4 regions of the Mesorhizobium sp. WSM4904 genome follow, and region 2 is predicted to be linked to each of the others. Evidence: predicted binding sites of a transcription regulator. Region 2 holds the regulator's gene; each other region holds the start of a gene.
What was found. The regulator PhoB, encoded in region 2, activates phosphate uptake and scavenging genes when phosphate is short. The targets are predictions, from matches to a motif close to TGTCATNNANCTGTCAT.

Region 1 (7,774 bases), 3.1 Mb from region 2:
GTTCGGCATTCCTGGTTCCGGCCAAAAGCAAGTTTGGCCAATAACTGCGCAAGAACCACAAATCGTTGCGTGTGGCAGTCGGGTAGTGAATCCCTCATGCGGCGCCGGGACGTCGCCGCCGACGGTCTCAGCCGGGAGCACCGCATGCGCGCACCGATCTTCCGTATCATCTCGGCCGTTTCCGCCGCGGTGGTCGGCGTTCTGGGTTACCTTGTCCTTTGGCCGATCCCGGCTGAGCCTGTTGCGTGGTCGACGCCGACGGCGCCTGGCTACACCGGCGTGTATGCGCTCAATACACGTCTCGCCGACCTTCACACCGTCGGCATCGGCAGCGAGTTCGGGCCGGAGCACATCGCGATCGGCCCGGACAACAGGCTTTATACCGCGATGACAAGCGGCGACCTGGTGCGGATGGACCTCGACGGCGGCAATCAGCAGGTCTTTGCCAATACGGGTGGGCGGGTTCTCGGCTTCGACTTCGACCGCAACGGTCTGATGATCGCCGCGGATGCAATGAAGGGGCTGATCGCCATCGCCGGCGACGGCAGCGTGACCCTTCTTGGCGACCACGTCAGTCCGGACGACCCCATCGGTTACGCTAATTCCGTTGTTGTTGCTGCCGACGGCATGGTCTATTTCACCGACTCCAGCACGCGCTTTTCCCCGGCACACTACGGCAACACGCTCGAGGCAAGCATTCTTGACATCATGGAGCAGTCCGCGACCGGACGCGTGCTTGCCTATGATCCGGCTTCGCGAACGATACGCATCGTGGCGCACGGTCTCTCCTTCGCCAACGGCGTCGTGCTCCTCGGTGATGGGCACACCCTGTTCGTCAGCGAGACCGGCCGCTATCGCATCTGGCGCATAGACGGGCATGCTCGCGACCTCGACGTCAAGAGCGGGTCGCCACAGGCCGGCATCGTGCTCGACAATCTCCCCGGCTATCCGGACAACCTGATGCGCGGCCGCGACGGGCGCATCTGGGTCGGTCTGTTCAGGCCGCGCAACCCGGCAGCCGATTCCCTCGCCGGCAGTCCTTTCATGCGTAAGATATTGCTGCGGCTTCCCCGCTTCCTGCTGCCCGCCGGCCAACGCTACGGGCACGTCTTCGCCATCAATGAGAACGGCCAGGTCACCGAGGACCTTCAGGATCCGACCGGCGCTTATCCCGAAACCACCGGCGCGACCGAAACGGCGGACCGGCTCTACATCCACAGCCTGCATGCTCCGGTGCTCGGCTGGACCGAGTTGCGAGCGCGTAATCTGAAGTCCGCGTTCCTTGCATCTTATCTGCCACGCCGCCGGTCGCTTCCAAACCGGGGCCAAATTAAGGAGACTGCCATGTCCATGAAGACTGCAATCACTGCCGCCGCACTCAGCACTGCCGGCATGATCTCGGCCGCGCACGCCCAAGACGCGCCGTCCATCGTGCTTGTGCACGGTGCCTGGGCCAACGGATCGAGCTGGGTGGAAGTGGTGCCACTGTTGCAGCAGCACCGTCTTCACGTCGTCGCCCTCCACAACCCCGAGTCCTCGTTTGAGGCCGACGTCGCCGCAACGCGCCGCGTCATCGACGATCAGCCGGGCAAGGTTATCCTCGTCGGCCATTCCTATGGCGGCGCCGTCATTACCGAAGCCGGGAACAACGATAAGGTGAAGGCGCTCGTCTATGTCGCCGCTTTCGCGCCGGCGCCTGGACAATCGGTCAACGCCATCGTCGGGGCTGCGCCGCAGCCACCGGCATGGCAAGGTGAAATCCATGCCGATGCGCAGGGATGGCTCACCTGGTCGGCGGATGGGATGGCGAAGTACTTCGCGCCCGATATCGCCCCGAAGGCCGCGGCGCTGCTGGCCGCCACCCAGGCGCCGTTGTTCTCGGGGGCCTTCGACGGGAAGGTGACCGCGGCCGCCTACACGTCCAAGCCGAGCTGGTACGTCGTCGCCGACAACGATCAGATCATACCGCCGCAGCTGCAGCAGATTTTCGCCGACAGGATGAAGGCGACGACCATCCATGTGGCGTCCAGCCACGTGGCGATGCTGTCCCAGCCGCAGGTGGTGGCCGATGCGATCCTCGCGGCCGTCGAGGGGACCCGGTAAGGCCGCGCAGGCGGCTCGTCCCACGGGCGGCGGCGTTAGCCCCTCCCATCTGCCGCCGGTCCACCAATTTTCGCGACACATGCCCGGAAACGAGACAAGCCATGATGAACGAAGGCACTTTGGCCGCAACAGCAAAGCAAGAGCTGGATATCGAGAACGGCCACCGTGTCGTCACGGACCGGGAAAGCAGACTGGCCCTGTTCGCGCTGGCGCTTGGCACCTTCTGCATCGGAACCACCGAATTCGCTTCGATGGGGATCATACAGCTGTTCTCGGCGTCTTTCGGCGTCAATATCCCAACGGCAACGCACGCGATCACCGCCTACGCATTCGGCGTCGTCTTCGGCGGACCCATCCTCACGCTGTTCGCCGCGCATCTCAACCGGCGCACCCTGCTGCTGCTGTTGATCGGGATCTTCATCGCCGGCAACGTCTTGTCGGCTGTGGCGGACGGGCTGGGCATGTTCGTGGTCGCCCGCTTCGTCACCGGCTTGCCGCAAGGTGCCTATTTCGGCGCCGGCGCTGTGGTGGCGTCCTACTTGGTCGGCCCCGGACATGCTGGCCGGGCCTTCGCCATCGTCATGGCGGGATTGACCATTGCCACGATCCTGGGATCGCCGATAGCCACGTTCCTAGGCCAGACCGTCGGGTGGCGGGCGACCTATCTGTGCGTCGGCGGCCTGGGTGTCGTTTCCCTGCTGTCCTTGTGGTTCCTGGTGCCGCGGAGTTCCGCGCTCGACGGTGCCTCGATCATGCACGAACTGGGTGGTTTGCAGAATGGACAAGTGTGGCTGATGATGGCGGTCGCCGCGCTCGGCATCTCCTCGATTTTCGCCGTCTATACATTCATCGGCCCCTTCGTCACCGATCTGGTGGGGTTGCCGCCTCGGGTCATTCCGCTCGGGCTGGCCGTGTTCGGCATCGGCATGACGGTCGGAAACTTTTATGGCGGGCGTCTCGCCGATGCGGATCCTAGTAGCGGCATCGTGGCCGGATACGGCTGTGCCCTCGTCGTGCTGGCGGCTCTCGGCTTCTGGGGGGTCAACTGCTGGGTTCTCTTCCCGGCGCTGTTCGGTGTAGGCGCGACGATGATGGCGGCAATCCCGACAATTCAGATCAGGCTCACCAGTCTCGCGCCGGAATCGGGCACGCTCATGGGTGCGATGAACCTCGCCTCGCTCAACGTCGCGAACGCTCTGGGAGCCTGGGCCGGCGGCCTCACGATCGGAGCCGACCTTGGCCTGTTGTCCGCAGTCTGGGCAGGCTTCGCCTTAACCACCGCCGGATTGGTTCTCTTCCTGTTGGTCAAGCGGCGCCCAGTCAAGCCGACACCATCGCTCAACAGGGTCTGATGTTGCGGGCCGACTGATTGGCTACAACTGTTCCGTCGGCTCCAACCAACACACTCAGCTCATATGCGCGATGAGCGGGACCACGGTCTCCGGGAAGAAGTCGGGCGCGGTATGGCGCTTGCCGAACATCATGTCGTACTGGATCAGCCGGAAATCGTTGATCGCCGGATCGACCTTCTTCTGCCTCGCCCAGTCGGGCGTCGCTTCGCCGGAGGGCGACAGCAGAAGGTTGCGGTCGACGACCCGGTAGCGCTCGCGCAGCGCGCCGAGGAAGCCGGTGTAGTAGGGATGGGTGATCCCGGCCGTGGTGAGGATATGGTAAGGCAGGAAGGCCGGGCTCACCGCGCCCAGGTTTTCGACCGGACCAGAGCGGTTCGACCAAATGATCAGCGGCGTGTCGTGATGGTCGAGCGCGGCCTCGGGCGTCGGCTCCTTGCGCGGCGCGACATTGTCCTTGAGGAAGCCTGTCTCGACATAGACGGGGCCGAGCGGCGGCAGATGGTCGCCGAAGAAGGCGATGATGGTCGGCCGCTCGCGCTTCTTCGCCCAGTCGATCAGGCGCTGCAGGCCGCGATCGGCATCGGCCGAGCCTTCTGCGTAGGAAAGCAGCGATTCCCGCGCCCAGCTGCTGATCGGCGCGTCGACCGCATGGGTCGGATTGTAATAGCGGTACGGCTCATAGGGCCCGTGGTTCTGCAGGCTGACCGCGAACAGGAACACCGGGTCCTCGCTGGTGTCGGCCTCGCGGATGATCTCGTCGGTCATCGCCGCGTCGGAAGCCAGCGGTCCGCGTTTTTCCATCGGCGGCAGCGTCTCCTCCGAGCGGAAGTCGCTGAAGCCGAAATCGGCATAGACGGCGCCCCGGTTCCAGAACCAGTTGGTGCCTGGATGGATGGCGCGCGCCCGGTAGCCCTCGCTTCGCAGGAAGGTCGCCAGCGACGGCGTCGGCGTGCGCACATATTGCTGGTAGGGGATCGAGCCCGCCGGCAGGAAGGCGTTGGAGAAGCCGGTCAGCGCTTCGAACTCGATATTGGCGGTCATGCCGCCGAATTCCGGCGAGAACATCGAGCCGGAGCGCAGCGCGCGCACGGTCGGGATCGGATCGGGCTTGATGCGGACGCCGGGAAGCTCGGTCGCATCCCAGAAGGATTCGCTCATCACCACGATGATGTCGGGCTTCTCGTCCGGCACCGTGGCGGCGACGCCGGGGCGCGCGATCGCGTCCATCGTCTTCTCGGAATAGCCGGGCGGCGCCGAGACATGCGCCATCGGAACGTTCATCGCGAAGGCGAGCGCAAAACCGTTCGAGGCATAATTCTCCTTCTGGTCCCACATGATCGGGATGATCTGCAGCCTGTCGCGCGTCCACGAGAAGGTGGCGTAATCCATGATCGAGACGAAGAAGGCGAGCAGCGGCACGGCCAGCGTCAGCCGCGCCAGCCGTCCCTTTCGGCTAAGGATCGGCACGCGCCGGCGCCAGTGCCGCCAGCCATAGACGAGCAGCGCCAGGCTGCCGATGATCGCCACGCCGAGCAGCGCGGCCGTCCAGGGGCGCTCGCGCACCAGGAGCGGCATCAGCGCCATGATCTGGCGGGCATAGAGGAAATCGGTCGGATAGAGCGGGTCGCCGAGATAATGCGATTTCTGATGGCCGACGAAGGCCAGCGCCAGCGTCAGCGGCGCGACGATCATCAGGCTCTGATGGCTGCGGCCGAGTACGGCATCGAGCCCTACCAGCACCAGCGCGAAGACGACGATGGTGGTCCATCCCGGCTTGAAGGGCTGCAGGAAGAAGCCTACTGTGCCGAAGAAGTCGCCGCGCACGATCCATTCGATGGCGAACACCAGGAGCGCGGAGGCAAGCAGCGTCGCGAGACCATAGCGGACGATCGGCCATCTCCGCCCCGGCAGGTAGCCGGTGGACGGATCGTCTTCCAAGAATTGCGGCACGGGCTTGGCCGCGCCTTTTCTGATCCTTGCCACGTCGCTTCCCCCGGCCCTTGCCGCGCTTCTTGCGTTCGCGCTTCGCGTCTTCCACACGCGTCACGCTTCTGTCATCGAAATGTCACGCAAAGCTAGCGCCTGTGGCGGAAATAAGAAGAGCCAGCAAACGATTCGTGAGCGGTTTTCATCAGGTGTGATCGCCAAAAAGCCTTTCGGAACAGGGACTCGGGCCGGGTTTTTGGGCTGAAATGGGCTCCGGGCGGGCAGCCCCGGGCTTGACTTGGCCGTCCGCCTTGCGTCAGAGGCAGGGAAAAACCAGTCGCTGGAGACTTGAAAATGGCCGTCGCATTCACCTTTCCGGGACAGGGCAGCCAGGCCGTCGGCATGGGCAAGGACCTCGCCGATGCCTTCCCCGAGGCGCGCCGGGTGTTCGAGGAAGTCGACGAAGCGCTTGGCGAAAACCTGTCGAAGCTGATCTGGGAAGGGCCTGAAGAGACGCTGACGCTGACGGCCAACGCCCAGCCGGCGCTGATGGCGGTGTCGCTTGCGGCGCTGAGGGCGCTGGAGTCGCGCGGCTTTTCGCTGAAGGACAAGGTGGCCTACGTCGCCGGCCATTCGCTCGGCGAATATGCCGCACTTGCCGCGGCAGGTTTCGTCTCGGTCGCCGATGCCGCGCGGCTGCTGCGCATCCGCGGCAACGCCATGCAGGCGGCGGTGCCGGCGGGCGAGGGCGCCATGGCCGCCATCATCGGGCTGGAACAGGCCGATGTCGAAGCCGCCTGCGCCGAAGCGGCGCAAGGCTCCGCCAAAGGGGCGGTTTGCCAGGTCGCCAACGACAATGGCGGCGGCCAGCTGGTGATTTCCGGCGCCAAGGCGGCCGTCGAGCTGGCGGCGAAGCTCTGCACCGAGAAAGGCGCCAAGCGGGCGTTGATGCTGCAGGTCTCCGCTCCCTTCCATTCGGCGCTGATGACGCCGGCCGCGGATATCATGCGCGAGGCGCTCGCCGGCGTGGCGAAGAGCGCGCCCGTGGTTCCGATTGTCTCCAACGTCACCGTCACGGCCACCAACGACCCGGACGAGATCGCCCGCCGCCTGGTCGAGCAGGTGGTCGCTCGCGTGCGCTGGCGCGAGACGGTGGAATGGTTCGGCCAGAACGGTGTCGCGACGCTCTACGAAGTCGGCGCCGGCAAGGTGCTGTCGGGCCTGGCGCGCCGCATCAACCGCGACATCGCCACTGGCGCCATCGGCACGCCGGCGGAGGTCGAGACGGCGCTGGCGGCGTTGGGATGAGCCCCTGCTTTCGTCATTCTTTCTAGGGCGGAGCAAGGAGCGAAGCGACGCAGCGCAGACCCTAGAATCCATGCCGTGACTTGGAAGTGCCGCCGCGGTGCAGAATTCTGCTCCGTTGCATCCTTCGGCCAATGTCACAGGATCCTTGGGTCTACGCGTCCGCTTCGCTCCCGCTCCGCCCGTGGATGACGACGGGAAGGAGGCCTTCGCTAATGTCCGACGCTTGTCTAGCGTGACTTGGACGATATGACGTATACGGAACGCGACTGCTTGCAGCCGTCTGGAAAATGAGGTTGGAAAAATGTTCGAACTGACCGGCCGCAAGGCGCTCGTCACCGGCGCATCGGGAGGCATCGGCGAGGCGATTGCCAGGGTGCTGCACAGCCAGGGCGCCATCGTCGGCCTGCACGGCACCCGTGTGGAGAAGCTGGAAACCTTGGCGAGCGACCTCGGCGAGCGCGTGAAACTCTTTCCGGCGGACCTGACCAACCGCGACGCGGTCAAGGCGCTCGGGCAGAAGGCGGAAGCCGACCTCGAAGGCGTCGACATTCTGGTCAACAATGCAGGCATCACCAAGGACGGCCTGTTTGTGCGCATGTCGGACGCCGACTGGGATTCCGTGCTCGAGGTGAACCTCACCGCCGTGTTCCGGCTCACCCGCGAGCTCACCCACCCGATGATGCGCCGCCGCCATGGCCGCATCGTCAACATCACCTCCGTGGTCGGCGTCACCGGCAATCCGGGGCAGACCAATTACTGTGCCTCCAAGGCCGGTATGATCGGCTTTTCCAAGTCGCTGGCGCAGGAGATCGCCACCCGCAACATCACCGTCAACTGCGTCGCCCCGGGCTTCATCGAATCGGCCATGACCGGCAAGCTCAACGACAAGCAGAAAGAGACGATCATGGCGGCGATTCCGATAAGGCGCATGGGCACCAGCGCCGAGGTCGCCTCGGCCGTCGCCTACCTCGCTTCCAATGAGGCGGCTTACGTTACCGGCCAGACCATCCATGTGAATGGCGGCATGGCGATGATCTAGGGCGTGTTGGGATTCAGGTCAGGCCGAGCTGAATCTCGATACGCCC
Region 2 (7,774 bases):
CACCGGAATGGCGATGCCGTGGGCGATGAACAACCCGCCTTCTGGAACGGTGATGTTGTTGGCGGCGGCGTATCGGTTCACGATGCCGACCGGCCAGGGATAGGAATTGGCCAGCCACACCGCGCCCATGATGATCGCGCAGGCGACCGCGCCGAGCAGCGTCTCGGCCCAGATCGGCCGCAGCGGGAAACGGAAGCGCTTGCGCTGCACCCGGCCGTGGAAAAGCGCAAACACCACCGCCAGGCAGGCGACGACGCCCACCACCCAGCTCCATCTGGCGCCGATCGAGCCGGCCGGCCCGCCGCCCATCAGCTGGTAGGTGGCGTCGAGCGGCGCGACCGTCTGGCCGCTGGTGACCCACCAGGCGGCGCCGCGCCACACCAGCAGCCCGCCCAGCGTCACGATGAAGGCCGGCACCTCGAGATAGGCGATGACGAAGCCCTGGAAGGCCCCGATCAGCAGGCCGAGCGCCAGGCCGATGGCCAGCGCCAGCACCCAGATCCACGGATTGCCGAGCTCGAGCCCGACCATCCGCACCAGGAAATGCACCTGGGCAAAGCCCATGACCATGCCGATCAGCCCCTCGGCCGAGCCGACGGAGAGGTCGATGTTGCGCATGACGATGACCAGCACCATGCCGGACGCCATGATCGCCACGGCCGAGGTCTGCACCGACAGGTTCCACAGATTGCGCGGCGTAAGGAACGTGCGGCTGTCGAAATCGAGCGGATTGACGCCGAGCCGCAGGCTCGAAATGACGTGCAGGCCGATCCAGATGATCAGCAGGGCGCCGACCATGCCGAGCATGCGGGTGTCGAGTTCGGTCGCCTTGAGGAAACGGCCGATCGCGCTGAGTTCGGAAGCACGTGCGCGATCCGCCGCCGGGTTGGCCGCCGTCTCAGAGGTCGTATCGGTCATGATCTCCTCCCACCGGCTGCCCTCTGACTCGGATGCCGGACCACAAATGCTAGGGCAACTCCAGGAAAAGTGTGTAATCCGTCCGGAATTGCTTGGAAACAAATGGCTGGGGCGGTTCGACGATTCTGCCAGACGATGAACCGCTCCACCGGCTTTCCCGTATCATTTGAAGCAGGAAGCCCTTTTTTGAGAAACGCCGCGGCTTTGGGCCGCGGCGTCAGGATTTGAATAAACGTCGGCCGGATCAATTGCAGACTGCGACCGCGCCAGCCGCGACGCCGGCGCAGACTTCGTCCTTCTTGATCCAGCCTGCGTCGATGACGACGTTGAGATTGTCCTTGGTGATGGCGATCGGGGTCAGGAACAGCGACTTGACGGTGTTGCCGCCAGGCGTGGTGAAGTCCTGGGCGCCGGCGATGTCGGCCATCTTCTTGCCGTCGGCGAGCTGCGAGGCGATCTCGGCGGCGTTCTTGCCGAGCTCGCGGGCGTCCTTCCACACCGACACGGTCTGCGTGCCGAGGGCGATGCGGTTGAGCGCCGCGTGGTCGCCGTCCTGGCCCGAGACCGGAACGGTGCCGGCCAGGCCTTGCGCCGTCAGCGCCGCGACGACGCCGCCGGCAGTACCGTCATTGGCCGCCACGACAGCATCAACCTTGTTGTCGTTGGCGGTCAGGAACTGTTCCATGTTCTTCTGCGCATTGGCGGGCAGCCAGCCGTCCGTATAGGCCTCTCCGACATTCTTGATCTTGCCGCTGTCGATGGCTTCCTTCAGCACTTCCATCGAGCCCGCGAACAGGAAATCCGCATTCGGATCGGCACCCGAGCCCTTGATGAAGACGTAGTTGCCTTCAGGCTTGGCCTTGAACACCTCGCGGGCCTGCATGCGCCCGACTTCCTTGTTGTCGAAGGTCAGGTAGAACACGTCCTTGTTCTCGATCAGGCGATCGTAGCCGACGACCGGAATGCCCTCGTCGAGCGCCTTCTGCACCGCCGGGCCGATCGCCGAGGCATCCTGCGCCAGGATGATCAGCGCGTTTGCGCCCTGCGAGATCAGGCTTTCGACGTCGGTCAGCTGCTTGCCCGGATTGGACTGCGCGTCGGCCGAAATGTATTTGTCGCCGGCCGCCTCGATCGCCTTCTTCATCGCCGCTTCGTCGGTCTTCCAGCGCTCTTCCTGGAAATTCGACCACGAAACGCCGATCACCTTGTCCTTCGCCTCTGCGACCGACGCCAGCGTCAACGACATGGCGACACCCGCCAGCATGGCGGTTGCGAATCTCTTCATGATTTCCTCCCTGCGCCCTTGCGGCGCGACCCAGACTGGCCCGAAGGCCGGTAACAGAGGCTTTTTTTCGAGCCTCGAAAAAACACTGATCCAACGCCGAAGCACTGTCAACTGCGATTCTGATGGTTTTTGAGGTGCCACGAACTTTTTTTCGAGACCCGCAATAAATAATGACAGCTCTGGCCGCTTCTGCCACTATCCTGAAAACAGTTGCACAGGAAGCGCGGAGCCGCTGCCGTCGGAACTGAATGAAACAAAATCTAGAGCGGGTTCGGTGGTGTATCCGCAACCGAACCGATCTGGCGCGTCGCCGACGGCCCATGCATTATCAAGAGGCCGCGCTGACCGGGAGGAGAAAAATGTCGGTCGGAATCCGCCACGACGACCTGCGCCGGCGCAACCGCGCCATGGTGCTCTCGGCCGTGCGCCGCGCCGGCCAGCCGTCGCGTACGGAGATCGCCGCGACCACCGGGCTCAGCCACTCGACCATTTCGGCAATTTCCTCGGACCTGATCCAGGAAGGCATCCTGGCCGAGAGCAAACCGAGCGAGGCGGCATCGCTGAAGCGCGGCCGGCCGCAGGTCGGCCTCGCCCTCAATCCCGAGGCGGCTGCGGTGGTGACGGTGGTGCTGTCGCTGAATTTCCTTTCCGTCGCCGTCATCGACTATGCCGGGCAGGTCATCGCCGAGGAGCAGCGGCGCCTCGATACGCTGACCATGCCGCGCGACGAGCTGATCGGCGAATGCGTGGCGATCGTCCGGCGCCGGCTGGAAGACCCTGACCTCGATGTCCGCAGCGTCGCCCGCATCGCCATGGGCATCCAGGGCATCACCGATTCCCATGCGCGGGCAATGCTGTGGTCGCCGATCACGCCTTTGACCGACATCCCTTTCGCCGACATCCTGGAAAAGGAATTCGGCATCACGGCCACCATGGAGAACGACTGCAACATGATGGCGGTGGCGCTGCAATGGCGCGACCCCAACCGCTATCGCGACAACTTCATTGCTATCCTGCTGTCGCACGGCATCGGCATGGGCCTGGTGCTGAAGGGCGAGCTTTTCACCGGCACGCATTCTTCCGGCGGCGAGTTCGGCCACATGATCCATCGTCCAGGCGGCGCGCTCTGCCGTTGCGGACGCCGCGGCTGCGTCGAGGCGTATGCCGGGAACTACGCCATCTGGCGCAGCGCCATGAAGATGAGCGAGGACGCCGAGCCGGTCGACGTCGGCGACGCCGACATGCGGGCGCTTGCCGCCAAGGCGCGGGAGAAGGACGGCCCGGAGCGCGAGGCATACCGGCGGGCGGGCGAGGCGTTGGGCTTCAGCCTCGGCAGCCTGTTCGCGCTGATAGACCCGGCGCCGGTTGCCATGGTCGGCGTCAGCGCCGCCGCTTTCGACCTGATCGAGCCGTCGCTGCGCGAGGCCATCGCCCAGACCGCCGGTGGCCAGCACTCGGAATCGATCTCCTTCGACACCGAGCCGAACGAACTGCCGCTGATCCGCGAAGGCTGCGCCATGCGCGCACTGACCTTCGTCGACCAGGAGATTTTCGCCCCGGGCGTCCAGGCAAGGGCAGGCGCCGGGAAGAATGTGGCCTGAGCGGCTTTCCGAATCGCCGGAGATTAGCGAAGGCCTTTTGAGCTTTCGTCATTCCAGGGCGGAGCAGGAGCGAAGCTCCGTCGCGAAGACCCTGGAATCCATGCCGTCACCTTGATCGAAATGCGCAGCGGAGCAGAATTCTGCACCGCAGTGCCGCGTCGACGTCACGGAATGGATCCTCGGGTCTGCGCCGCGTCGCTTCGCTCCTTGCTCCGCCCGTGGATGACGAAGCACGAGCGTCTCAGCTACTCACCAACGCATGCGATCCGGTAGCGGACGCGTCAATTCCACGAACGGTGCGCCTAATCCTCGCGGATTGCGTATCCCGCGCCGCGGATGGTGCGGATGACATCGGGCATGCGGCCGTTGTTGACCGCCTTGCGCAGGCGCCCGACATGCACGTCGACCGTGCGCTCGTCGATATAGATCGTCTCGCCCCAGACATTGTCGAGCAACTGGCTGCGCGAGAACACCCGGCCGGGATGCCGCATCATGAACTCGAGCAGCCGGAACTCGGTCGGACCGAGCCTGATCTCGCTCTTCTTGCGGTAGACGCGGTGCGATTCGCGGTCGAGCACGATGTCGCCGACCTTGAGCACGCTGGAAAGCACCTCCGGCTTGGCGCGGCGCAACAGCGCCTTGACCCTGGCCATGAATTCCGGCGTCGAGAACGGCTTGACCAGATAGTCGTCGGCGCCCGTCGAGAGGCCGCGCACCCTGTCGCTTTCCTCGCCGCGCGCCGTCAGCATGATGATCGGCAGCCGTTCGGTCTCGGGCCGCATCCTGAGGCGGCGGCAAAGCTCGATGCCGGAAACCGCCGGCACCATCCAGTCGAGCACTAGGAGATCGGGCACGTTCTCCTGCAGGCGGATCTCGGCCTCGTCGCCGCGGGTGACCACCTCGACCTGATAGCCTTCGGATTCGAGGTTATAGCGGAGCAGCACCCCCAGCGGCTCCTCGTCCTCCACCACCATGATGCGTGGCGCGATCATTTAGCAGGTACCTTCGTTGTCAGGCCGCCGGCGCCGACATCGCCGTCTCGTCCTGCTTCGGACGGTTCGCGGGCAATTGGGTGCCGGTCAGCACATAATAGGCATTCTCGGCGATGTTGGTGACGTGGTCGCCGATGCGCTCCAGATTCTTGGCGCAGAACAGGAGATGCGTGCAGGCCGTGATGTTGCGCGGATCCTCCATCATGTAGGTCAGGAGCTCGCGGAAGACGGAGGTGTATTTGACGTCGATGCGCTCGTCGTCGTTCCGGAGCTTGGCGAGCGCCGTGGCGTCGCCCGCCGTGTACTCCTCGATCACGCCCTGGACCTGGATCAGCACCAGCTGCGCCATCGAGTCGATCGAGTGCGACAGGTCGCGCGGCGCGGCGCTGACGCCGACGGAGCCGACGCGCTTGGCGATGTTCTTGGCGAGATCGCCGATGCGCTCGAGGTCGCCAGCCATGCGGATCGCGCCGACCACGCTGCGCAGGTCGTCGGCCATCGGCTGGCGCTTGGCGATCAAGGTGATGGCGCGATCGTCGAGCTCGCGCTGGCGCGCGTCCATGATGGCGTCGTCGGAGACCACGCGCTGCGCCAGCGCGTTGTCGGAATTGAGCAGGGCCTTGGTCGACGCGCCGACCATCGAGCCGGCGAGATCGCCCATGTCACGGATAAGCTGGCTGATCTGCCTCAGATCCTCGTCGAAGGAAGCGACCGTATGGGCCATGATTATGTCCTCGTATGAAACTCAGCCGAAGCGGCCGGTGATATAGTCCTGCGTGCGCTTCTCGCGAGGCGAGGTGAAGATCTTCTCCGTCCGGTCGAACTCGACCAGCTCGCCGAGATACATGAACGCCGTCTGCCGCGACACGCGCGCTGCCTGCTGCATGTTGTGGGTGACGATCACGATCGTGTAGTCGGCCTGCAGCTCGTCGATCAGCTCTTCGATCTTGGCGGTCGACAGCGGGTCGAGCGCCGAGGCCGGCTCGTCGAGCAGGATGACCTCCGGCTTCACCGCCACGGTGCGGGCGATGCAAAGCCGCTGCTGCTGGCCGCCGGAAAGGCTCTGGCCGCTGGCGTTGAGCTTGTCCTTGACCTCGCCCCAGAGCGCCGCGCGCTTCAGCGCCGACTCGACGCGGTTGTCCATCTCGGCCTTGCTGATCTTCTCGTACAGCCTGACGCCGAAGGCGATGTTCTCGTAGATCGACATCGGGAACGGCGTCGGCTTCTGGAACACCATGCCGATCTTGGTCCTGAGCAGGTTGAGGTCCTGCGAGCGGTCGAGGATGTTCTTGCCGTCGAGCAGCACCTGGCCTTCCGCGCTCTGCTTCGGGTAGAGCTCGTAGATGCGGTTCAGCACGCGCAGCAGAGTCGATTTCCCGCAGCCCGACGGCCCGATGAAAGCGGTGACGCTGCGCTCGGGCAGCGACAGGTTGATGTCCTTCAGCGCCTTCGACTGGCCATAGTAGAAGTTGAGGTTCTTGACCTCGATCTTGGCCTTCTCGACGGCCGTGTCGGCTACGTTAAGGTCGGTGGACAACATCGGTTTCATCTGTCCTCTCTGCGTCCGGTAAGGCTGCGGGCGAAGATGCTCAGCCCGAGAACCGTCAGGGTTATTATGAGTGCGCCCGTCCAGGCCAGTTGCTGCCATTCCTCATAGGGGCTGAGCGCAAATTGGAAGATGGTCACCGGCAGGCTGGCCATCGGCGCGTTGAGATTGCTCGACCAGAACTGGTTGTTGAGAGCGGTGAAGAGCAGCGGCGCCGTCTCGCCGGAGATGCGGGCGATCGCCAGCAATATGCCGGTGACGATGCCGGAAAGCGCCGCGCGATAGGCGACCGAGCGGATCACCACCCAGCGCGGCGCGCCGATGGCGGTGCCGGCTTCGCGCAAAGCGTTGGGCACAAGGTTGAGCATGTCTTCGGTGGTGCGCACCACGACGGGGATCACCAGGATCGACAGCGCGACGGCGCCGGCTATCGCCGAGAAATGGCCCATCGGCCGCACCATCAGCTCATAGACGAACAGGCCGACGATGATCGACGGCGCCGACAAGAGGATGTCGTTGATGAAACGCACCACCGTGGTGAGCCGCGAGAAGCGCCCGTACTCCGCCATATAGGTCCCGGCGAGCACGCCGATGGGCGTGCCAACGACGATGCCGATGATGGTCATGATGATGCTGCCATAGATGGCGTTGAGCAGGCCGCCGGCGTCGCCGGGCGGCGGCGTCATTTCCGTGAACACCGCCAGCGAGACGCCGGAGAGCCCCTTGTAGGCCAGCGCTCCAAGGATCAGCGCCAGCCAGGCGAGGCCAATGCCCGCCGCGACGACGCATAGCGCCATCATCACGGCATTCTTGCGCTTGCGGCTTTGGTGGAGCGATGCGGCGGTCGACATCGGTCAGGCTCCCGTGCGGCTATCGATGCGCAACAGCATGTAGCGTGCGAGCGCGAGGATGATGAAGGTGATGATGAACAGGATCAGGCCGAGCGCCACCAGCGACGACGTATAAAGCTCGCCGTCCGCCTCGGTGAATTCGTTGGCGATGGTGGCCGAGATCGTCGTGCCCGGCGCGAACAGCGAGGCGCTGATGCGGTGCGCGTTGCCGATGACGAAGGTGACCGCCATCGTCTCGCCGAGCGCGCGGCCGAGGCCGAGCATGACGCCGCCCATGATGCCGACGCGGGTGTAGGGAATGGTCACGCGCCGGGTCACTTCCCAGGTCGTGCAGCCGATTCCGTAGGCCGATTCCTTCAGCACCGCCGGCACCGTGTCGAACACGTCCTTGGTGATCGAGGTGATGAACGGCAGCACCATGATGGCGAGGATGAGCGACGACGTCAGCAGGCCGATACCGTAGGGCGGACCGGCAAACAGGCTGGAGAGCCCCGGTATGCCGTGAAAAATGTCGATGATGAAGGGCTGTATCGTCGTCTGCAGGAACGGCGCGAACACGAACAGGCCCCAGATGCCGTAGA
Region 3 (7,774 bases), 3.1 Mb from region 2:
GCGAGTTGCGCCAGCCGGCCGGCCGGGCGCTCGCCATAGAGGTCGGCAAGCGAAGCCGGCAGCACGAGCGCCAGCGCGCCGTTGCCGCGGCTCTCCCAGTTCAGCCGGGGCATCACGCCCGGCATTGCCGCCGTCAGCAGATAGATGACGCGCATCATCGCTGCCAGCACGCGGGCGCGCTCGAGCATGCGCGGCGGCGCCAGCGCCTTGATCTCCGGGGCGATTCCATCGTTGAAGACGCCGTCATGGCGATAGGCGCTGGCCAAAGCCAGATAGGCGCGGCCGGGGTGGTCGACGCCGATGAAGGAGGCGTGCGCGATGATGTTGAGAGACTGCCTGCCGCGATATTCGGGATGCGCGCGCCAGCCGATATCGGCAAGCAGGCAGGCGGCATGGCGATAGCGCGCCTCGTCCACAGTCTCGTCGATGCCGAAGGCCTTGAAGGCCTTGCCGGTCCATTCGACGAGGTCATGCGCGTGATGGACCGAACGCGAACGCAGCACTGCCAGCTCTTCGGCCGCCGAGATCAGCGGATCGGCCTTCTGCTCGGCCGCGTCGAGCAGCGAATAGAGGAAGCCCTCGCGCACGCCCTGTGCCGAGACGACGATCTTGGAGGGCTGCATCGCCGCCATGATCTCCTGCAGCACGACGGCGCCGTAAGGCAGAAGCGAGCGGCGGTTCTTGGAGACACCCTCGATGCCCCTGACCTTCTCGACCTCGCCCTTGGCCACCTGCCTGAGGAAGTTCTGGGCACTGTCGGCGGCTATCTCGTAATGATGCATGACGCCGAGCGGATAGTTGCTCATCTCCATATGCAGCCGGGCGAGGTTTCGCCAGGTGCCGCCGACGGCATAGAAGACCCTGCCCTGCCCGCCCTTGAGCAACTTCGCCCGCGCCAGTTCCTGGCGCGCGATCTTCTGCGCCTGGACGAGCGAGTTCTTGGCCATGTCCTGCAGGCGCAGGCCGCCGAGCGGCAGCGTGATGCCGTCGCCGATCGTTTCGCCATTGATGTCGATGAGCTCAAGGCTGCCGCCGCCAAGGTCGCCGGCGATGCCGTTGGCCGGGTGGAAGCCGGATATGATGCCGAGCGCCGAATAATGCGCCTCCTGGCGGCCGGAAAGCACGCGGATCTCGGTCTTGAGCACGTCCTCGGCGCGGTGGATGAAATCCGGGCCGTTGATCGCCTCGCGCGCCGCCGCGGTCGCCAGCACATACATGTGCTCGGCGCCGGCCTGATCCGAAAGCGCGCGAAAACGGCGGAACTCCTCCATGGAGCGCGTCACCGCCTCGGGATCGAGCTTGCCCGTCGAAACGATGCCGCGGCCGAGGCCGGCCAGCATCTTTTCGTTGAACAAAAGTGTCGGCGAGCGCGCCAGCCCTTCATAGACGACGAGGCGGATCGAGTTCGAGCCGATGTCGATGATCGACAGCGGCCGCCGGTCCTGGAGCCGGCCCTGGGAGACTGAAATCACGCGGCGGCGTTCTTCTTGCGGCGCTTGAACTGGGCGATGCGCCTGGGCGCATGCGATTTCAGCGCGTCACCCCGTCCGGAGAGGCTCGGATTGGTCATGAAATATTCCTGCGCGTTGAACGGTTCCTCGCCCTCCTCCAGCACGACGCGCCGGGAGGTGCCATCAGCCAATACGTCGAAACTTTGCTGGTTGTCCATGACGTTGCCGAGCATGATCTGGCCAAGCACCTGTTCATGCACAGTTGGATTGGTGATCGGCACCAGGGTTTCGACGCGGCGGTCGAGATTGCGCGGCATCATGTCGGCGGACGAGATGTAGACGATCGCTTCGTCGGACGGCAGGCCGTGGCCGTTGCCGAAGCAGAAGATGCGGCTGTGCTCCAGGAAGCGGCCGACGATCGACTTCACCCTGATGTTCTCGGACAGGCCCGGCACCTGCGGCCGCAGGCAGCAGATGCCGCGCACGACGAGGTCGACCTCGACGCCGGAGCGGCTGGCTTCATAGAGCGCGTCGATGACGATCGGGTCGACCAGCGCGTTCATCTTCATCCAGATGCGGGCTGGCCGGCCCTCGCGCGCATGGGCGATCTCATCGGAGATGTGTTTCAGGATGCGGTTGCGCAGCGTGAAGGGCGACACGGCAAGGCGCATCTCTTCGGCCGGCTCGGCATAGCCGGTTATGAAGTTGAAGATCTGCGCGACGTCGCGCGCGATCGTCGGATCGGTGGTGAAGAAGGACAGGTCGGTGTAGATGCGCGCCGTGACCGGATGATAGTTGCCGGTGCCGAGATGCACGTAGTTGCGCAACCTGCCGTCCTCGCGGCGCACGATGAGCGACATCTTGGCGTGGGTCTTCAACTCCAGGAAGCCGAAGACGACCTGGACGCCGGCGCGCTCGAGGTCGCGCGCCCAGCGGATGTTGGCCTCCTCGTCGAAGCGCGCCTTGAGCTCGACGAGCGCCGTCACCGACTTGCCGGCCTCGGCCGCGTCGATCAGCGCGCGCACGATCGGGCTGTCGTTCGAGGTACGGTAGAGCGTCTGCTTGATCGCCACCACTTCCGGATCGGCCGCCGCCTGGCGCAGGAACTGCACCACCACGTCGAAGGATTCGTAGGGGTGGTGGACGATGATGTCCTTCTCGCGGATAGCGGCCAGGCAGTCGCCGCCATGCTCGCGGATGCGCTCGGGAAAACGCGGATTGTAGGGCGTGAATTTGAGATCGTCACGCGGGATGGCGACGATCTCGGAGATCTGGTTCAGCGCCAGCGGACCGGTCAAGACGCTGATGCGGCTTGCCGAAACGCCGAGTTCGCCGGCGACGAAGTCGCGCAACTCGGCCGGCATCAGCGTGTCGAATTCGATGCGGATCACGGACCCACGACGACGGCGTTTCAGCGCCGTCTCGAACAGGCGCACGAGATCTTCCGACTCTTCCTCGACCTCGATATCGCTGTCGCGAATGATGCGGAACGTGCCGGAGCCCTTGACCTCATAGCCCGGGAACAGCTTGGAGATATAGATGCCGACCGCTTCCTCGAGCGGGATGAAGCGCACGTGGTGCTTGCGGTCGGGCAGACGGATGAAGCGCCGCAACGCCACCGGCAGGCGCAGCAGCGCGCTCATCTCCTCGCCGTTCTTGCGGTGGCGCAACTGCAGCGCCATCGAGAAACCGAGATTGGGGATGAACGGGAACGGATGCGCCGGGTCGATGGACAGCGGGGTCAGCACCGGGAAGACCTGTTCCTGGAAATGCTCTTCCAGCCAGGCCTTCTCGTCCTTGCTGAGCGCGTCGCGGGTGATGCTCTCGATGCCTTCCTTGTTGAGCAGCTCCATCAAGGTCGACAGGCTCTTCTGCTGGTCTTCCTGCAGTCGCTCGACCTCGCGCAGCAGCTGCTCGAGCTGTTGCTCGGGCGTGCGGCCGTCCGGACTCTTCAGCACAATGCCCTCGCGCACCTGGCCGGCGAGACCGGCGACGCGGACCATGAAGAACTCATCGAGATTGGCGGCCGAGATCGACAGGAAGCGGACGCGCTCGAGCAGCGGATGGTGCTCGTTCAGCGATTCCTCCAGCACGCGCCGGTTGAACTGCAGCCAGGAGAATTCGCGGTTGACGAAACGGTCGGGATTGCCGCCGTCGGGGCTTGCCGCCTCGTCGGTGATGAATTCGCTCTGTACCGGCTTCAGTTCATTCATGGTTCCTTGCCCGCAACCGTCCCTTTTGGAGCGCCATACACCGCCGGACGCGTGACCGACGCTCTAACACGCTTTCATGACGCATGATGTCACGGAATCGGTAGTTCCCCGAGGTCATGCGCTTAACCGGCTCAACTTATCCTCTGCCAGCCTTTTGCGACAGTTTCATTTCATCGATCTTGCAAACTGGCAGGTTATGATCCAGATGCAAACGGGTTCGAACTGAAGGAGACGACGATGGCAGGCGGTTCCATTCCCCATTTCCAGAACGATGCGGGCCATCCGGTCATCGACATCGGCGTCAAGGAATTCATGTGCACCGGCGCCAACCCGCCTTTCGACCATCCGCATGTATTCCTCGACATGGGCGACGACGATGAGAAGGTCTGCCCCTACTGCTCGACGCTCTACCGCTATTCGCCGAAGCTGAAGGCGACGGAAACGGAGCCTGCCGGCTGCCTCTATATCGAACAGGCCGCCTGACTAGCAGATTGCGGATGATTGCCAGATCATGACTGAAGCGCGGTCCCGGCAGGTCGTCATCGCCGGGGCCGGCATAGCTGGCCTGACTGCGGCGCTCGCCTTTGCCGAGCGCGGTTGCGTCGTGACCGTGCTGGAACAGGCCAGGCAGCTCGAAGTGGTGGGCGCCGGGCTCCAGCTTTCCCCCAACGCGACCCGCATCCTGCGCCGGCTCGGCGTGCTCGACCGCTTGGCGGTGAATGCCATCAGGCCGGAAGCGGTGGTGCTGAAGGACGCCGCCACCTTGCGCGAGCTGGCGCGGGTGCCACTGGGCCAGGCTGGGGAGAACCGCTGGGGCGCGCCCTATCTGGTCGCGCATCGCGCCGATCTGCACACCGCGCTGACAACGCGGGTGGCCGAGCAGCCCGAAATCCAACTCGTCACCGGCGCGCGGGTGACGGACATCACTGTCGAGCCGCAAAACATCGCCGTCACAGCCGAAACGGATGGCGGAAAGATCGAGGCCGCCGGACACCTGCTGGTCGGCGCCGACGGCGTCTGGTCGACTGTTCGCAGGCAGCTTGCGGGCATCGATTCAGCTTTCGGGAAGAACCGCTTCTCAGGCGAGCTCGCCTGGCGCGCCACGGTGGCGGCGGACAGCGCCGCCGGCCACGCCTTCGCGGCGATCGGCGCGGGCGACTGCGTCACCACCTTCCTGCATCCGGGCTTCCATATGGTCGCCTATCCGGTGAGCAAGGGCAGCGCCGTCAACCTGGTCGCCTTCACCAAGGGCGAGCGCATCGCGGAAGGCTGGTCCGGCCATGCCGACCCCGCCATTCTTGCCGGCGCCATGCGCGGCACGTCGGCGGCCCTGGCGCGGCTTGCCGCGCTCGCCGGACCATGGACAGCGTTTCCGATCCACACCGTCGAGCAACGGCGTTGGACGATGCCGGAGGGCATCGCGCTGATCGGCGATGCCGCGCATGCCATGACGCCGTTCGCGGCGCAGGGCGCGGCGATGGGAATTGAGGACGCCTCGATGCTCGCCAACCTGATCGCAGCCAGCGATCCGAAGCAAAGCCTCACCATCTGGGAAAAGCTCAGGCGCCCGCGCATCGAAAAGGTGCTCGGGCGCGGCGCGCTCAACCGCCTCGCCTGGCACGCCTGGGGCCCGGTGGCCATCGCCCGCAACCTGGTGCTGGCAACGCGGCCGGCAGAGAAGCTCGCCGCGGATCTGGATTGGCTTTACGGGTGGGAGGAGAAGGTTGTGAGGCGGTAGGGGCTTTTAGTGGGTGGCCGACAAAATTGGATTGGCCGGCGGGACAGCACCCCCCTCTGTCCTGCCGGACATCTCCACCACTTGGGCTACGACATGCACACATTTCCAAGCGGCTGGTCTTTGGCGATAGCGTGCATGGCTTGGCGCATGACTGTCCAACGCAGCGCTGGTCGACCCCCACTCCGTCTCGGCTTCGCCGAGCCACCTCTCCCCCGATCGACGGGGTGGAGGAAAGGCGCCAGGCTTTTTGCCGTCGACGCTCGTCCAGCAACGCTCCCTTCCTTTCCCTCCGGAGGGGGGAAAGGTGGCGCTGCGAAGCAGCGACGGATTGGGGGAACCACGTGGCAATCAAGCCTCCAGCCCGATCAGTCACGCCGGTCACAGAAGATGTGTGCATCCCCTAGACCACTTGGGGGGAGATTGGCAGCTTCGGCGCCGCCGGCCGGGCTTCTCAAAATCGCTCTCCGATCGCTCAGTGCAGGATCTGCGACAGGAACAGTTTCGTGCGCTCATGACGCGGATGGTCGAAGAACTCGGCCGGGGTGTTCTGCTCGACGATCTGTCCCTGATCCATGAAGATGACGCGGTTGGCGACCTTGCGGGCAAAGCCCATCTCGTGGGTGACGCAAAGCATGGTCATGCCTTCCTCGGCGAGGCCAACCATCGTCTCCAGCACTTCCTTGATCATTTCGGGGTCGAGCGCCGAGGTCGGCTCGTCGAACAGCATGATGCGCGGGTTCATGCAGAGCGAGCGGGCGATCGCCACGCGCTGCTGCTGGCCGCCGGACAGCTGGCCGGGGTATTTGTTGGCCTGCTCCGGGATCTTGACGCGCTTCAGGAAATGCATGGCGATTTCCTCGGCCTGCTTCTTCGGCGTCTTGCGCACCCAGATCGGGGCCAGCGTGCAGTTCTCCAGGATGGTGAGGTGCGGGAACAGGTTGAAGTGCTGGAACACCATGCCGACCTCTCGGCGCACCTCGTCGATCTTCTTCAGATCGTTGGTGAGTTCCTTGCCGTCGACGATGATCTTGCCCTTCTGATGCTCTTCCAGCCGGTTGATGCAGCGGATCATGGTCGACTTGCCGGAGCCGGACGGACCGCAGATGACGATGCGCTCGCCGCGCATCACCTTGAGGTTGATGTCCTTCAGCACATGGAACTCGCCATACCATTTGTGCATCCCGATGATGTCGATGGCGACATCGGTGGTCGAGATATGCATCTTCTTGGCATCGACCTTGATTTCTTCGGCGCTGACGGCGTTTTCGGTGGCCATGGCCAATTCCCCTTTTATCGTTCGATTTGATGCATGTCGTTGTCCCAAAACCGCTACGGGCTTTTGGGCGACATGCATCAGCGTTTGTAGCCGGTGTCGAGCCGGCGTTCGGTGTACATTGAATAGCGCGACATGCCGAAGCAGAACAGCCAGAACACGAAGGCGGCGAAGATCAGGCCGGACCTGGCGGTCTGAGGCGTCGCCCAGTTGGCGTCGGACAGGTTCTGCTTGACCACGCCCAACAGGTCGAAGATCGAGATGATGAGGACCAGGCTGGTGTCCTTGAACATGCCGATGAAGGTGTTGACGATGGCGGGGATGACCAGTTTGAGCGCCTGCGGCAGCACGATCAGGCCCATCTTCTGCCAATAGCCGAGGCCGAGCGAATCGGCGCCCTCATACTGCCCCTTCGGGATCGCCTGCAGGCCGCCGCGCACCACCTCCGCCATGTAGGCGGCGGCAAACAGCGACACGCCGATCAGCGCCCTCAGGTATTTGTCGAAGGTGACGCCAGCCGGCAGGAACAGCGGCAGCATGACGCTGGCGAAGAACAGCACGGTGATCAGCGGTATGCCGCGCACCGTCTCGATGAAGATCACGCACAGCATCTTGACGATCGGCATCTTGGAGCGCCGGCCAAGCGCCAGCACGGTACCGAGTGGCAGCGACACGGCGATGCCGACGAAGGAGAGGCTCAGAGTGATCAGCAGACCGCCCCAGCGCGCCGTCTCGACATACGGCAATCCGAAGACGCCTCCGACCAGCAGGAAGAAGGCGATGATCGGCAGCACCAGGAAGAGCAGGATGGCGTTCAGCCCCTTGCGCGGCACGCGCGGGATCAGCATCGGCACCAGCAGCGCCACGAACAGGATGGCGACGAGGATCGGCCGCCAGCGCTCCTCGATCGGATAGGTGCCGAACATGAACTGGCCGAACTTGGCGTTGACGAAGGCCCAGCAGGCGCCGGTCCAGCCGTCGGGCTGGACGCCGCCCTGCGAGACGGTGGCGCAGACGCTGCGATTAGGCCCGGTCCACTGGGCGTTGATGAAGGCCCAGTTGATGACCTGCGGCAGGATCCAGGCCACTATGGCAATGC
Region 4 (7,774 bases), 710 kb from region 2:
CGCCATCGCTGAGGTGCATCAGGAGGCATGGCGCGGCGCCTATTGCGGCATCATCCCGCACCGGACGCTGACGGCCATGATCAACCGCCGCGGCCCCGACTGGTGGGCGAACGCGATTCGCCGCGCGGCCACCGTGCTGGTGGTCGAGATCGGCGGCACGATCGCCGGCTATGCGACGATCGGCAAGAACCGCGCCAAGGAACTGAGGCAGCAGGGCGAGATCTACGAGCTCTACCTGCGCCCGGAATATCAGGGCATCGGGCTCGGCAGCCGGCTGTTCAAGGCGGCGCGCACGCGCCTTGCCGACCACGGCCTCAGGGGCCTGGTGGTGTGGGCGCTGGAAGACAATTACAACGCTTTAGCCTTCTATGCCGGCAATGGCGGCCGCGATATCGCCGAAGGCGTGGAAGTCTTCGAGCAGAAGGCGCTGAAGAAGGTCGCGTTCGTCTGGGAATGACGGGCACCGCCTGAAGCGCCGAGCCCGAAACGGATTCAGGCGACGCGCCCCACGTCTCTGTCGGATGCATGCCAAAGCCGCCGCGCGCCTCTGGGCGACATGCATCGGGTTACAATCCATTACAAAGTGTGCGCTTCCATCAGCGTTCAGCACCATTCGCCGCATTGCACCATGACGCGCGCCCCGCTATCGGTCTCACAAGATTTGAGAGGGATTGAGCCATGCGTATCGCAGCGATTGCCACCGGAAAGAACCCGCCCGAGGACGTCAACGTCATCATCGAGGTGCCGATCGGCGGCGAGCCGATCAAGTACGAGATGGACAAGGAGGCCGGCACGCTGTTCGTCGACCGCTTCCTGCACACCTCCATGCGCTATCCCGGCAATTACGGCTTCGTGCCGCACACGCTGTCGGGCGACGGCGACCCGATCGACGTCCTGGTCTGCAACACGCGCGCGCTGGTGCCGGGCTGCGTCATCAATGTGCGGCCGATCGGCGTGCTGATCATGGAGGACAATGCCGGCCAGGACGAGAAGGTGATCGCGGTGCCGTCGCCGAAGCTGACGCTGCGCTACGAGAACGTCACCGAATACACGCACCTGCCGGAAATCACCCGCCATCAGGTGCAGCACTTCTTCGAGCACTACAAGGATCTCGAACCCGGCAAATGGGTCAAGATCGAGGGCTGGCACGATTCCAAATACGCCAAGAAGATGATCGTCGACGCGATCGAACGGGCGAAAGCGGCGAAGTAGGGCGAGGCGGCAGCCAACGCCCGCGATGGGGCTTGGGCAAAGCCCCCAACGTCCCATGGCGAAGCAGGAGCGCAGCTCCGTCGCGAGGACCCTGGGATCCGTGCCGTTACCTCGATCGTAGAGTGCAGCGGTGTAGAATTCTGGACCGCCGCAACGCTTCAAAGTCACGGCATGGATTCCTTGGGTCTACGCCGCGTCGCTTCGCTCCTTGCTTCGCCCAAGGATGACGAATGCGCGAGCCTTCGCCGTCTCACACTTCATCGGGCGCAGTTCAGCTAATTGTCCACCCGGCCGAAGTCCGGCACCTTGCCGATCACCTCGCGCTTGTCCTTGCCGCAGGCAAAACCCTTCGCCTTCTCGTCGGCGAGCTTGCGCGCCTGGTCGTTGGCTTGAGGGTTGCCGGTGGCGAGCACCAGGCCGACGGTGCAGCCTTCATGCGCCTCCGGCTGTGCTACTTTCGCGACGACCAGCACCTCGGTCGGCTTGTTCTCGTTCTCGGGATTGCTGATCTCGCGACGGTGGATGACCGCGAAGGGCACGGCCTTGTCGCCATTGGTTTCGATCCGCCACTCGACCTTCGGGCCAGCGGTGTTGAGCCCGGAAAAACTCTCCCAGACGGCGGTCATGTCGTCGGAGGGAAAGCCGTAATAGACGGACTCGCGAGCGTCGTCGTAGCCGATCAGCACCGGATAGCCGCGATAGCCGGCGCAGGCGAGGCTCGCCCAGTCGCCGTCGCCTTCTTCCGACTGCGCATAGGTCACGCAGTCCTTCTTCCAGTCGAGACCGGTATAGGCGCTGGAGATGTCGCCGGCATGGGCCGCCTGGCAGAAGCCGGCGAGGGCAAGCGGGATGAGAAGCGCACGCATCGCTGACAACTCCGGGAAAGGGTGTTTGAGCGTAGCGTCAAAACTGGCGCAGGCCTAGGGCGCGGGGGTTGCCAAACGTCAGTTGTCGGCGTCTGCGCCGCCCCTCATCCGCCTGCCGGCACCTTCTCCCCGTATAGTGACGGGGAGAAGGGAGTTAGCGCGGCCAGCGGCACCCTTCTTGCAACGTTGGTGATTGGCGAAATTGGTTATGAGAGAATTCCTCTCCCCGTCACTATACGGGGAGAGGATGCCGGCAGGCAGGTGAGGGGCAGCGCCAGCGTTCGAAAACTTCATTTCTTCAAGCTGGCCTCGATCAGGAGATCGGCGTTGCGGGCGACCGATGCCGCCGGTCCGCCGAGGCCGAACAATTGGCCGCTGATATAGGCGCCCTCGATCAGAAGCAGCAGCCCGTCGCCGAGCGTGTCCGAGTCAGCAGCGCCCATCGTCGCGGCCATGGCGCGCAGGCGCCGGCGCAGTTCCTGCTTGTTGTTCTCGCTGACGACGCGCGCCGGATGACCATGCTCGGGATATTCGACCGCCGCATTGGTCATCCCGCAGCCGCGATAGTCGGGCTTTTGCGTGCGCTTGCCGACGCGGGTGAGGAAGGCGATGATCTGGGCGCGTGGATTGCCCGGATGCGCATCGACCGCTTCGTCGAAACGCTGCCAGAATTCGAGGTCGTATTGGCGCAGATAGGAAGCGGCAAGCTCGTCCTTGGACGGGAAGCTGCGGTAGAGGCTGGGCTTGGTGACGCCGGCGCGCCTGACGATCTCGTCGACGCCGATCGCCCGGATGCCTTCGCGGTAGAACAGGTCGCGCGCCACGTCGAGGATCTTGTCGGCGGCCTTCGGCGCCGGCGCTGCGGGCGCGTCGTTCATCGACGCTTCAATTTTATTGTCCGATGGCATTCAACAAACTCGCTTGACAATGTTACTGACCGGTACGTATGTATGGCGCCACCTAATTGCAACGTACCGGTCAGTAACATGATAGCCCAGTCCCGTCCGTTTGGCCAGCGCTACGCCTTCGTCGTCGTTGCGGTCATTTTTCTCTGCCTGCTGATCGCCGCCGGGCTGCGCTCCGCGCCCTCCGTCATGATGCTGCCGCTGGAGGCGAGCTTCGGCTGGCGTCGCGACGTGATCTCGATGGCTGCCGGCGTCGGCATCCTGCTCTACGGGCTGACCGGGCCGTTCGCCGCGGCGCTGACGGAGCGCATCGGGCTGCGCCGCACGCTGCTCGCCGCGCTGCTGATCATGTCGGGCTCGACCGCGCTCAGCCTGCTGATGACCGAGCCCTGGCATCTCTTCATCACCTGGGGCGTATTTTCCGGCATCGGCTCCGGCGCGGTGGCGAGCGTGCTCGGCGCCACGATCGTCAACCGCTGGTTCAAGACCAATCGCGGCCTGATGATGGGCCTGATGTCGGCGTCCAGCGCCACCGGCATGCTGGTGTTCCTGCCGCTGATCGCCTCGCTGGCCCAGGCCGGCGGCTGGAAGCCGGTGGCGATTGCCGTTGCCATTGCAACTGCTGCCCTGGTGCCGATCGTGTTCCTGCTGATCCCGGAGCGCCCGGCCTCGATCGGCGAGGTCCGCTACGGCGCCGACGCGGACGACGTGCCGCCGGTGTCGCCGGCCTCGCAGGGCAATTTCCTGACACACACGCTCTCCACGCTGCGCCGTGCCGCGAGTACGAGAGTGTTCTGGTATCTGTTCGCCACCTTCTTCGTCTGCGGCTTCACCACCAATGGTCTGGTCGGCACGCATCTCATCGCCTTCTGCGGCGACATGGGCATCGGCGAGGTGCAGGCAGCCGGGCTGCTGTCGATGATGGGCATATTCGACCTGATCGGCACGACGCTGTCCGGCTGGCTCACAGACCGCTTCGATCCGCGCAAGCTGCTCGGCGTCTACTACGCCGTACGCGGCCTGTCGCTGATCTACCTGCCTTATTCCGGCTTTTCGGCGGTCAGCCTGATCGTCTTCGCCGTGCTCTACGGGCTCGACTGGATCGCCACCGTGCCGCCGACGCTGAGGCTCGCCAACGAAGCCTTCGGCGACCGCAGCGGACCGATCGTCTTCGGCTGGATCGTCGCCGGTCACCAGGTGGGCGCGGCGGCAGCGGCTGCCTTCGGCGGCACCATGCGCGAACTGCAGGGCAATTACGAGCTCGCCTTCATGATCGCCGGCATGACGGGCATCGCCGCGGCGTGCATCTCGCTGCTGATCAATACGAGCAAGCCGGCTTTCGAGCCGGAGCCACAGGCGGCTTGAGGTGCTTCTTTTCCTTCTCCCCTTGTGGGAGAAGGTGGCCGAGCGAAGCTCGGCCGGATGAGGGGTGTTGGAAGGATCGCTGCGCCGCAGAACTGAGCGCTTGAAACACTTGTTTTTCTGCGCCTCGTTCCTTCGCGCACCCCTCACCCGTCTCGGCGCTGTCGCGCCGATTCACCTTCTCCCACAAGGGGAGAAGGAAGATGTCGACTGTTATCAAAACTTCATGGTTTCGATATGCGCCTGAAACATTGAGGCGAGAGCTTGGCGGTCCCGTTCAACGCCGTCCGGAGACAGCCATGAACAAGCTCTCGTTGACCCGCCGCGCTTTCGTCACCTCAGCCAGCGCCTTTGGCCTCGTCGGCGCCTCCGGCCTCGCGCTGCCTTACTATTCCCGCGCCAATCAGCGGCCGGCTTTCACTCATGGCGTCCAGTCCGGCGATGTCGACGCCACCTCCGGCATGGTCTGGACCCGCACCGACCGCCCGGCGCGCGTGATGTATGAAGTGTCGACGACGGAGAGCTTCGCCGACGCAGTCAGGCTCGCGCCGCTCGATACCTCGCCCGCCAGCGACTACACGGTGAAGCGGCTGCTCACCGACCTCGCCGCCGACCAGGACATCTTCTACCGCATGACTGCGGCCGACCTTTCCGACGTCAACGCCGTCTCCGAGCCGATCGTCGGCCGCTTCCGCACCGCGCCGGCCTCGAAGCGCGACGTGCGCTTCGCCTGGTCGGGCGACACCGCCGGCCAGGGCTGGGGCATCGACGAGACCGGCATGAAGACCTATTCGACCATCGCCAAGCACACGCCGGACTTCTTCCTACATTCGGGCGACACGATCTATGCCGACGGCGCCATGAAGGACGAGGTCGACCTGCCCGGCGGCGGCAAGTGGAAGAACGTCGTCATGATCGACGGCAAGCGCAAGGTCGCCGAGACGCTCGACGAATACCGCGACCAGTGGAAATACAACATGGTGGACAAGCACGTGCTTGGCCTCTCCGCCATCTGCCCGACCTTCTATCAGTGGGACGACCACGAGGTGCTGAACAACTGGTCGGATTCGAAGAACCTGACCGCTGACGACCGCTACAAGGAAAAGTCGATCCACGTGCTGGCCGCACGTGCCGCGCGCGCCTTCCACGAGATGACGACGATCCGCTACGAGCCGTCGGAGCCCGGCCGCGTCTACCGCAAGATCGCTTACGGCCCGCTGCTCGATGTCTTCTTCCTCGACATGCGTTCCTATCGCGGCCCGAACGGCCCGGACCTGGAGGAGACGCTGACGCCGAAGTCGCGCATGCTCGGCGAGCAGCAGACCAAATGGCTGAAGCGCGAGCTGGCGAACTCCAAGGCGACTTGGAAGATCATCGCCGCCGACATGCCGCTCAGCCTCGTCGTCTGGGACGACGCGGCAAAGAAGGTCGGCTTCGAAGCCGTCAGCAATCACGACAATGGCGCCCCGAAGGGCCGCGAGCTCGAATTCGCCGATCTGCTGCGCTACATCAAGAATGCCGGCATCACCAACACGGTGTGGCTCACCGCCGACGTCCATTACACGGCGGCGCACTACTACAACCCGGACAAGGCGCAGTTCCAGGATTTCAGCCCGTTCTGGGAGTTCGTCTCCGGCCCGATCCACGCCGGCACCTTCGGTCCCAACGAGCTCGACATGACCTTCGGTCCGGAGCTGAAGTTCATCAAGGCGCCGACCGCCGAGCAGGGCCAGAACCTGCCGCCTTCGGCCGGGCTGCAGTTCTTCGGGCTGGTCGATATTTCCGGCGCCACAGAGCAGCTCACCGTGCGGCTGATGGATCGCGACGACAACGAACTCTACAAGGTCACGCTCGATCCGGTACGCTCGGCTTAGGCTGCGTTGATATTCAGGTGATGCCGGCCTGCGAACGATGGTTTCCTGCGCTTCCGGTGCTCACGTACTTAAAGTACGCTCCGCTCCGGTTCTCGGAAGCCACCGTTCTCGGCTCGGCCTGACCTGAATCTCAACGCACCCTAAGCTCAACAGCCGCGTGACGCGAAAGCGTTGCGGCGACCCCGGAACTTCGGAAAGGCGATGAAGGGCGTCAATCCGGATAGCAGGTCGCGGGAACGTTCGGCCATACCGCCGCGTCGCAGTTCGCTGCCTTCTGCCGCTGCTTGAAGGCGGCGCTGACCGGGCCGGTGACGATCGGGTCGACGCCGTCGGGGGCGTCGGCGAACATCTGCTCGGCCGTCCGCGTGTCGGACGAGCGCGCCGGGTTGGCTTGCTTGAGGGCTGCCGCCGACTGCGCGGCGCCGGCCGCAACCAGCACGCCGAGCGCCGCCCAAGCGAAAACCGGACGCAATCTGGACATCTGATCGGTCATGAACATCGAACTGCCCGGCCCCTCAAAGGTTCCGCCTTGGTTAACAGAATCATTTCACACCAAGACGTTTAAGAATCAGTGACCATGTATTTGGGGCGGGGCCTCCCCTTTCGCAATTGCGAAAAACCTTGTATGAGCCGCGCAACCGAAAAAGGCGGCGCTTCTTAAGCCTGCTGCCTGCAACGCTCCCGAGACCAGACAAATGAACCTCCGCAATATCGCGATCATCGCGCATGTCGACCATGGGAAAACCACCCTCGTCGACCAGCTCCTGAAACAGTCCGGCGCCTTCCGCGACAACCAGCGCGTCGCCGAGCGCGCCATGGATTCCAACGACCTCGAAAAGGAACGCGGCATCACCATCCTTGCCAAGGCGACCTCGGTCGACTGGAAGGGCACCCGCATCAACATCGTCGACACGCCCGGACACGCCGATTTCGGCGGCGAGGTCGAGCGCATCCTGTCGATGGTGGATTCGGCGATCGTGCTGGTCGATGCCGCCGAAGGCCCGATGCCGCAGACCAAATTCGTCGTCGGCAAGGCGCTCAAGGTGGGCCTGCGCCCGATCGTCGTCATCAACAAGATCGACCGCCCGGACGCCCGCCACATCGAGGTGGTCAACGAGGTGTTCGACCTCTTCGCCGCGCTCGACGCCACCGACGAGCAGCTCGATTTCCCAATCCTCTACGGTTCCGGCCGCGACGGCTGGGTTTCTGAAAACCCGGAAGGTCCGAAGGATCAGGGTCTGGCGCCGCTCTTCGACCTCGTCGTCAAGCACGTGCCGGCGCCGACGGTGCATCCCGGCCCGTTCCGCATGATCGGCACCATTCTGGAAGCCAACCCGTTCCTCGGCCGCATCATCACCGGTCGCATCGAATCCGGCTCGCTGAAGCCCAACCAGGCGGTCAAGGTGCTGCACCATGACGGCACGCAGATCGAGACCGGACGTATTTCGAAGATCCTTGCCTTCCGCGGCCTCGAGCGCCAGCCGATCGAGGAAGCGCAGGCGGGCGACATCGTGGCGATCGCCGGCCTGTCGAAGGGCACCGTCGCCGACACTTT

Region 1: a site for PhoB is predicted at 5,508-5,524, ahead of QAZ47_RS26265 (LTA synthase family protein). Genes of this name have one in related genera too.
Region 3: a site for PhoB is predicted at 3,821-3,837, ahead of QAZ47_RS23445 (RNA degradosome polyphosphate kinase). Genes of this name have one in related genera too.
Region 4: a site for PhoB is predicted at 4,557-4,573, ahead of QAZ47_RS05350 (alkaline phosphatase). Genes of this name have one in related genera too.

The regions. Positions count from the first base shown of each region.
Region 1 covers NZ_CP121354.1:5,399,426-5,407,199, reverse strand. Annotated here, with positions in the region: gene QAZ47_RS26280 (AraC family transcriptional regulator) at 1-44, shown strand, start outside; gene QAZ47_RS26275 (alpha/beta fold hydrolase) at 145-2,103, shown strand; gene QAZ47_RS26270 (MFS transporter) at 2,205-3,455, shown strand; gene QAZ47_RS26265 (LTA synthase family protein) at 3,510-5,438, opposite strand; gene fabD (ACP S-malonyltransferase) at 5,736-6,689, shown strand; gene fabG (3-oxoacyl-[acyl-carrier-protein] reductase) at 6,991-7,728, shown strand.
Region 2 covers NZ_CP121354.1:1,819,967-1,827,740, reverse strand. Annotated here, with positions in the region: gene QAZ47_RS08640 (sugar ABC transporter permease) at 1-918, opposite strand, end outside; gene xylF (D-xylose ABC transporter substrate-binding protein) at 1,163-2,203, opposite strand; gene QAZ47_RS08630 (ROK family transcriptional regulator) at 2,563-3,804, shown strand; gene phoB (phosphate regulon transcriptional regulator PhoB) at 4,107-4,796, opposite strand; gene phoU (phosphate signaling complex protein PhoU) at 4,816-5,523, opposite strand; gene pstB (phosphate ABC transporter ATP-binding protein PstB) at 5,542-6,345, opposite strand; gene pstA (phosphate ABC transporter permease PstA) at 6,342-7,193, opposite strand; gene pstC (phosphate ABC transporter permease subunit PstC) at 7,197-7,774, opposite strand, start outside.
Region 3 covers NZ_CP121354.1:4,880,844-4,888,617, forward strand. Annotated here, with positions in the region: gene ppx (exopolyphosphatase) at 1-1,472, opposite strand, end outside; gene QAZ47_RS23445 (RNA degradosome polyphosphate kinase) at 1,469-3,664, opposite strand; gene QAZ47_RS23450 (zinc-finger domain-containing protein) at 3,902-4,147, shown strand; gene QAZ47_RS23455 (FAD-dependent monooxygenase) at 4,176-5,402, shown strand; gene QAZ47_RS23460 (amino acid ABC transporter ATP-binding protein) at 5,875-6,678, opposite strand; gene QAZ47_RS23465 (amino acid ABC transporter permease) at 6,756-7,774, opposite strand, start outside.
Region 4 covers NZ_CP121354.1:1,113,104-1,120,877, forward strand. Annotated here, with positions in the region: gene QAZ47_RS05325 (GNAT family N-acetyltransferase) at 1-457, shown strand, start outside; gene ppa (inorganic diphosphatase) at 679-1,212, shown strand; gene QAZ47_RS05335 (hypothetical protein) at 1,488-2,078, opposite strand; gene QAZ47_RS05340 (TetR/AcrR family transcriptional regulator) at 2,369-2,986, opposite strand; gene QAZ47_RS05345 (MFS transporter) at 3,065-4,348, shown strand; gene QAZ47_RS05350 (alkaline phosphatase) at 4,645-6,219, shown strand; gene QAZ47_RS05355 (hypothetical protein) at 6,431-6,700, opposite strand; gene typA (translational GTPase TypA) at 6,915-7,774, shown strand, end outside.